Regions from separate parts of the Sanguibacter biliveldensis genome, predicted to be linked through region 2. Evidence: riboswitches for the same ligand, from Rfam matches in the RefSeq annotation. Region 2 holds a riboswitch; the other holds the start of a gene.
The links. Region 2 has a riboswitch for thiamine pyrophosphate ahead of thiM (hydroxyethylthiazole kinase). Riboswitches for the same ligand answer to the same signal wherever they lie in the genome.
Positions count from the first base shown of each region.

Region 1: linked by a shared signal. The riboswitch ahead of SANBI_RS03910 (YkoF family thiamine/hydroxymethylpyrimidine-binding protein) and the one ahead of thiM (hydroxyethylthiazole kinase) in region 2 are both predicted to bind thiamine pyrophosphate.

Region 1 covers NZ_CP138359.1:909,973-913,551, reverse strand. The annotation lists gene SANBI_RS03920 (ABC transporter ATP-binding protein) at 1-884, opposite strand, end outside; gene SANBI_RS03915 (ECF transporter S component) at 905-1,546, opposite strand; gene SANBI_RS03910 (YkoF family thiamine/hydroxymethylpyrimidine-binding protein) at 1,543-2,409, opposite strand; TPP riboswitch at 2,378-2,478, opposite strand; gene SANBI_RS03905 (M15 family metallopeptidase) at 2,708-3,579, shown strand, end outside.
Region 2 covers NZ_CP138359.1:3,006,033-3,009,611, forward strand. The annotation lists gene SANBI_RS13140 (bifunctional hydroxymethylpyrimidine kinase/phosphomethylpyrimidine kinase) at 1-690, opposite strand, end outside; gene thiE (thiamine phosphate synthase) at 687-1,340, opposite strand; gene thiM (hydroxyethylthiazole kinase) at 1,337-2,146, opposite strand; TPP riboswitch at 2,138-2,229, opposite strand; gene SANBI_RS13155 (GrpB family protein) at 2,514-3,056, shown strand; gene SANBI_RS13160 (class I SAM-dependent methyltransferase) at 3,285-3,579, shown strand, end outside.

The DNA of each region.
Region 1 (3,579 bases), 2.1 Mb from region 2:
GCGTCGCACGGCACGAGACCGGCGAGGAGCTGGTCGTGCGCCCCCGAGGCGAGGTCCCCGACCTTCCCGCTGAGGGCCGTGAGCTCGGCCTCGAGAGGCAACCAGCAGCCGAGGGCGTGGAGCGCCGCGGCGTGCTCTCGCAGCACCTGGGCGGTCGGGCCGTCCGCGACGACAGTCCCGTCGGCGTCGAGCACGACGGCCCGGCCGGGCAGCCCGTCCAGCCCGGCCTCGCCGGCGTAGTCGTCGAGCCTGTGCTCGACGAGCAGCACTGTGAGCGACGCGTCGCGGGCGACCTCCTCGATGGCGGCCCGCACGGCCCGCACCCCGCTCGCGTCGAGCATCGACGTGGGTTCGTCGAGCAGCAGCAGCCCGGGGCGGCCGATCACGGCGGCCGCGAGCGCGACCCGCTGGGTCTGCCCGCCGGACAACCGCGCCGTCTGCCGCTGAGCCAGGTCCCCCACGCCGACCTGCTCGAGGGCCGCCCCGACCCGCGGACCGATCTGGGCGGGTGGGACGGCGCGGTTCTCGAGGACCAGGGCGAGCTCTGCGTCGACCTGCGGCAGGCAGACCGAGGCCGAGGGGTCCTGCCCGACGACCCCGAGGAGGGCCGAGCGCTCGTGGACAGGGCTCGACAGGTCGAGGTGCTCCCCGTCTCCCCCGAGGACCAGCGTCCCCTCGACCTCCGCGGGGGTGCTGTGCGGCACGAGCCCGGCGACGAGGTGCAGCAGGGTGGACTTGCCTGCCCCTGAGGGCCCGAGGACGACGACCCGCTCCCCCGCGGCGACGTGCAGGTCGACCCCGCGCAGGGACGGGCGGTCCCTGCGCGGGTAGGTGACCGTGACACCCGAGAGGGTGATCCCCGCGAGACCCGGACCGGTCGTCACCGCGAGACCCGAGCTGGTCGTCACCGCGAGGCCGTGCGGCCGACGGCAAAGCTGTCGACGACACCTGTGCGCACGAGCGCGTCGACGACCACCTTGGCGAGCAGCCCGCCGAGGACGACCCCCGAGACCACCTGGATGGCCAGGCGCGTCCAGAACAGGTCGGTGCCGTACCAGCCGGACCTGAAGGCGCTGAAGAAGAACACCGCGAAGGCGCCCAGCCCACCGGACAGTGCGTAGGTGAACCACGAATAGCTCCGGTAGCGAGTCAGCGCGAAGGGCAGCTCGCTGCCCGCCCCCTGGATCGCTGCGGCGACGAAGAGCAACGGCCCGACGGCCGACCCGAGGAACACGACCTCGATGACCGAGGCGAGCACCTCGGCGACCACCCCGGCACCGGGGCGCTGGATGATCGCGACAGCGACGGGCGCGACGATCAGCCAGCCGCCGAGCAGCACGTGCTGGGTGAGGTCACCGAAGGGCCCGGTGACCGCGGCGAAGGCGATCCATCCCTGGACGAGCGCCCAGTACAAGAACCCGAAGACGACACCCAGCACGACGACGAGCATGAGCTCTTTCAGGCTCCAGGGCGCACGTCGCGAGCGGGCGGGGCGGTCCTGACGCACGTCCTGCGCGGCCTTGCCGGCCGCCTGCTCGGGGGTCATCGGGCAGCCTCGCCGTCGGTCTCGGTCTCGGTCTCGGTCTCGGTGGCGCCAGGCTGCGGGCTGCCGGCGGTCCTGGTGCCGTCGGTACCGTCGGCACCTCCGCGGAGGCTGGGGCTGTTGACGGAGAGCGTCACGTGGGTGGTCACGTGCTGGACCGTCCTCCCGACGCTCTGCCACGCACCGACCACCGTGGTGAGGATGTCGGCGACGTCCCCCGCGAGCCGGGTGACGTAGTGGTCGCTGCCGACGACGGTCCCGGCTGCGCGCGCCTGCTCGATCGCGGCGTAGATGTCACGCATGTGGTCCGGCGCCCCCGAGCCGGCGAGCGGCTGGTCGGCGAGCGGGTACAGCGCCCACTGGGCGACGGCCTCCACCCCCGTCGCCTCCAGGACGACCGAGGGTGCCGCCGGCAGCGCCCGACCCCCGGCCAGGTCGCAGGTGACCTCCCCGGGGCACCCGCGGGACAGCATGATGCTGGCTGACACGTGCTCCCCGCTGCGGCCGGCTGCTGCGACCAGGGCGGAGAGATACTCGGCGATCCGCTGCTCGGGTCCGGCGACCCGGGTGCTCACAGGGTCGGTCTCGACGGTCAGCCCGTCGGTCGGCGTCTGGGCCAGGGCACCGGTGATGATGCGGACGTAGTCCGAGCTCATCACCGAGAGGGTGACGCGCGCGCCGACACCCAGCTCGGCAGGCGTGGGGCTCGGCTGCTGGGCCGGGGTGGGTGCGGATGAGGTGCGGTGCGTGGTGGTGTGCACTGTCGTGCCCTTCTCGTCTCGAGGTGGGGCACGGGCGTCACCGACGCACGCCCGCTGCTGCAGGCGTGCGTGGGTGACGTAAGAGATGCCTCCCTGCGCTGGCATGATCCAGATCAGGTTCGACGGTCGAAGGTTGAGAACCTTCCTCTCAGCCCGGCTCACCGGACTCCCGTGTTCAGGCACCACCCTAGGGGGCACCGGGGCTCGCTGACCAGCCAGGCCGTGGGTCGAGACAGGCTCAGCCCGGCACAGCGTCAGGTCCTCGCGGCGTCGGCTCGGCACAGCGTCAGCCCCAGGGTGGACCCCGGCCCCTCCCGCGGGACCGCCCGCACGTGCGGGCACCGGCGCAGATCAGCCCGCGGGCTGATGCCCTGCGGTACGTGCCGACGGGAGGATCGTCACCATGACCTCCTCCCAGGCGACGAGCCGGCCCCGCATCCCCCGGCGCGGCGCCGCCGAGAGCGCGCCGCCTGCGCAGGTCGACGGACCGCCACGGCGGCGCACCCACGTGCGGGCCAACGCACCGCACGTGGTGCCCTTCGACACCGTGCGCGAGGTCGGCATCCCCGCGCGCTCCCTCGCGTCGTCCGGCACGCCGGCCGTGTCACCACCCGTCCCGTCGTCGGCCGAGCGGACCGCCACCCCCCAGGCGCGCCCGGCTGTCCGCGTCGTGCCGTCGCCACCTCCACCTCCCGCCCTTCCCGCCGCCGGACCGCCAGCCTCGTGGCCCCTGCCCGACGAGGAGTCCCCCGAGCACGCGGTGCGCAACCCACGACGCACAGCCCTCCTGGTCGCCGTCCCCGTGGCCGTCGTCGTCCTCGGTCTCGCAGCCGTCGCCCTCGGCGTCTCTGGCCGCTCCGACGCACCGCAGGGAGACGGCGCGGGCAGCGGCGCGGCCTCGGCGCCGCAGGACGGCGGCGTCGCGGAATCTCCGGCGACAGGTCTCGACCCCGAGCTCGAGCGGCGGTTCGCGCTGGCCGTCGAGGCCGCGGCCGCCGACGGGGTCACGCTCACGCTGACCTCCGGGTGGCGCTCCGCCGAGGACCAGGCCGCTCTCGTGGAGTCGGCCGTCGAGCGCTACGGCTCGCTCGAGGAGGCCCGGCGGTGGGTGCTGCCGCCGGGACGCTCTGCGCACGTCGCCGGTCGTGCGATCGACGTCGGCCCGACCGACGGCGCCCTGTGGCTCGAGCAGCACGGAGCCGACCTGGGCCTGTGCAGGGTCTACGCGAACGAGCTGTGGCACTTCGAGCCGGTGATCGAGCCGGGCGGCGCGTG
Region 2 (3,579 bases):
GACGGCGAACCTGGTCGCGAGGGCCGAGGAGAGCGAGCAGCCCGTGCCGTGGGTGCTGGTCGTGTCGACCCTCACGCCAGGGATCTCGGTGACAGTGGGGGTCTCCCCCGCGGCGTCGACGAGGGCGTCAGGGAGATCCGCTCCGCGCAGGTGTCCTCCCTTGGCGAGCACCAGGACGCCGTAGCGAGCCGAGACCCGTGCCGCCTGCTCGAGGACCGCGTCCCAGCTCGTCGCGACAGGCTCGCCCGCGAGGATCGCGAGCTCGGGGACGTTCGGGGTGACGAGGTCGGCGCGCCGCGCGAGGTCGCCCAGCGCCTGCTCGGCCTCCGCGTCGAGCAGCCGGTCACCGCTCGTGGCGACCATCACAGGGTCGAGGACCACGACCGGCGGTCTCACCCTGGCCAGCCACTGGTCGACGGCGATCGTCACCTCGGCCGTGGCGAGCATGCCGATCTTCACGGCGTCGATCCCGACGTCGTCGCTCACCGCGTCGAGCTGCTCGCGCAGGAACGAGACCGGCGGCACGTGGACCGACCGCACCCCGACAGTGTTCTGGGCGACCAGTGCTGTCACGACAGCCATGCCGTACCCACCGTTGGCCGCGATGCTCTTGAGGTCTGCCTGGATGCCGGCACCGCCTGTCGGGTCGGTCCCGGCGATGCTCAGGACTCTCGGGATCGAGGTGCTCATGACCGCCCCTCCCACGCCGCACGCAGGTCTCGGGCGGCCACGACGGGGTCTGCGGCCGAGCAGAGCCCCGAGACGACAGCAGCACCCGCCGCACCGGCACGGCGTAGAGCCAGGAGGTCGGCCGGGCCGACTCCTCCGATCGCGACGGCTGGCAGCTGAGTCGTCTGGACCAGACGCGCGAAGCCCTCGTGGCCCAGGGCGGGTGGCGCGTCAGACTTCGTCCGGGTCGGGTGGAGCGCCCCGATCCCGACGTAGTCGACCCGCGCAGAGGACGCGGCTGCGCTGAGCAGCTGTTCCGCGCTCGACGCGCTCACGCCGACCAGCGCACCAGGACCGACGAGGCTCCGGACCGCCTCGACAGGCAGGTCCGACTGGCCGACGTGCACCCCGGTCACGCGGGCACCGGCACTGCGGGCGGCGAGGAAGACGTCGACCCGGTCGTTGACGATCAGCGCCACGTCCTCAGGGAGCACCGCGGAGATGCGCAGCACCGTCTCGAGGAACACCGCCGCCGGCGCGTCCTTCTCCCGGACCTGCACAGCGCTCACCCCGGCGCGCGCCACCTCCCCCACCAGGCTCACGAGGTCGTGGCCCGCCGCGGACGCCGACGCGGAGTCCGTGACGAGGTACACCGAGAGGTCCGCGGTCACGAGAGCATCGCCCGTCGAGCGAGGTCGTCCGGCCCGATCGCCGCGAGCGCGTCGAGGAAGAGCACCGAGAAGCTGCCCGGGCCGGGTGCGGACTCGGCCGCCATCCCCGCCGCGACCGTGTAGACGAGGCAGGCGGCCACGGTGGTCGCCCACCTGTCCTCGTCGACCGAGGCGAAGGCCGCCATGACGGCACCCAGCGCGCACCCACCACCGGTGACCCTCGTCAGGAGCGGGGTCCCGTTCGAGATCCGCACCGTCCGTCGCCCGTCGGTGACGGCGTCGACCGGACCGGAGACGGCGACCACCCCGCCGGTCCGCAGCGCCAGCTCGGCGGCTGGCACCAGCGCCGTCTCGACGTCGGCCACCGAGTCCACGCCGCGCCCGCCGACTCCGGCACCCGCCGCGACGAGCACCTCTGAGGCGTTGCCGCGGACGATGTCGGGGCCCAGGTCGCACAGCTCCCGGCTCAGCGCGGTCCGGACGGGCAGCGAGCCGATGGCCACCGGGTCGAGCACCCACGGTGTTCCTGCCCGGCGAGCCTCTGCGGCGGCTTCGAGCATCGCCGGGCGCTGCTCTCGGGTCGGGGTGCCGAGGTTGACCAGCACCCCGGAGGCAGCGTGCGCGAACTGTCCAGCCTCCCCGGGGAGGTCCACCATCGCCGGTGCCGCGCCGAGCGCGAGCAGGACGTTGGCGGTGAACCCTGTCACGACGGAGTTGGTCAGGCACTGGACGAGCGGCGTCTGGGCGCGGAGCTCGTCGAGCGCGGAGCAGGTGAGGTCGATCAGGTGTGCAGGCGTGCGCGTCATGCGCGACATCCCTTCGCTAGTACGAACTAGATCAGGTTCGACGGGTGTGATCTCAGCCCTCGCGGGCACCCCGTGTCACGTGCTTGTACGGCCACCCTACTGCGCACCTGCACGAGCCTCCCCTCCGCCCGCTGGGCACGGGGGGAAGTCGCACGGCCACACTGGGAGTGGACGTGGAGGAGCTCGCCGCTCGGCGCGACGTCATCACTATGGCCTCACCCGACGTGGCCCCTCGGGTTCGACGACCGGGTGCGCAGCGCAGAGCGCTGATGGCCGCGCGGCACCCACCTCACCCAGGTCGGACGTGGGACCACGTGGTTCTCGGGGCTGCGCGGTTCGTGGGTCTGCGCCGTGGAAAGATGTTCCGATGGCGATCGAGGTAGTCGAGTACTCCGACCAGTGGCCCCTCCAGTTCGAGACTGTGTCCGAAGCCTTGCAGGCTGCGCTGGCAGACGTCCCTGTCCGGGCGATCGAGCACGTGGGGTCCACCTCTGTCCCTGGCCTCGCTGCGAAGCCGGTCCTGGACATCGACGTGATCGTGTCTGAAGAGCACGTCTCCGAGGCCATCGAGGCACTGGGGACGGCGGGGTACGCCCACCGGGGCGACCTCGGTGTCGCAGGTCGCGAGGCGTTCCGTGCACCCGACGCGTCGCCGACCCGGCACGTCTACGTGTGCACGGAAGGGACGCTCCACCTCCGCAACCACCTCGCGGTCCGCAGCGTGCTCCGCGACCACGCAGACCTCAGAGACCGCTACGCGGCCGTCAAGATCGAGCTCTCGGCTGATCCCGGCATGGACAGTGCCACCTACATCGCGGGCAAGTCCGCGATCCTGCAAGAAGTCCTGGCGCTCTCCGACCTCACCTCCCTGGAGCGGGCCCAGATCCTCCAGCTGGCCACCGGACACTGAGCCCACCTGACGTCTCCGGCACGGCCTGCAAGCATCTCTTCAGAGCTCCGGAGGCCGCGTCCGTGAGCACATCCCGGCGCGCTCGCTCGCGCGTCCACGGCCTTCGGCTGGCCCGTCCCACCAGCGTGCAGCTGGAACTTCTGACTGCGAGGGGACTCTGACAGTGCACCGGCAGCACGTGCCCTCGCTGTCACGACGGCGTCTCCTCGTCTGGCAAGATCTGTCCCCATGACCAGCAGAGACGACGTGCGCACCTACTACGCCGGCTACGGGCAGAACGAGCTCGCTCGCCTGACGACCCCGGCCGGCCGGCTCGAGATGGCCCTCACGACCACGCTGCTCGCACCCCACCTCCCGTCGACCGGGACAGCGCTCGACATCGGCGGTGGCCCCGGACGGTACACGCAGTGGCTCGTCGAGCGAGGCCTGCGACCGACGCTGGCCGACCTCTCCCCCGAGCTCTTGGCCATCGCGCGCGACCACCTCGACGCAGCAGCGGTCGAGGAGATCGTCGAGGCCGACG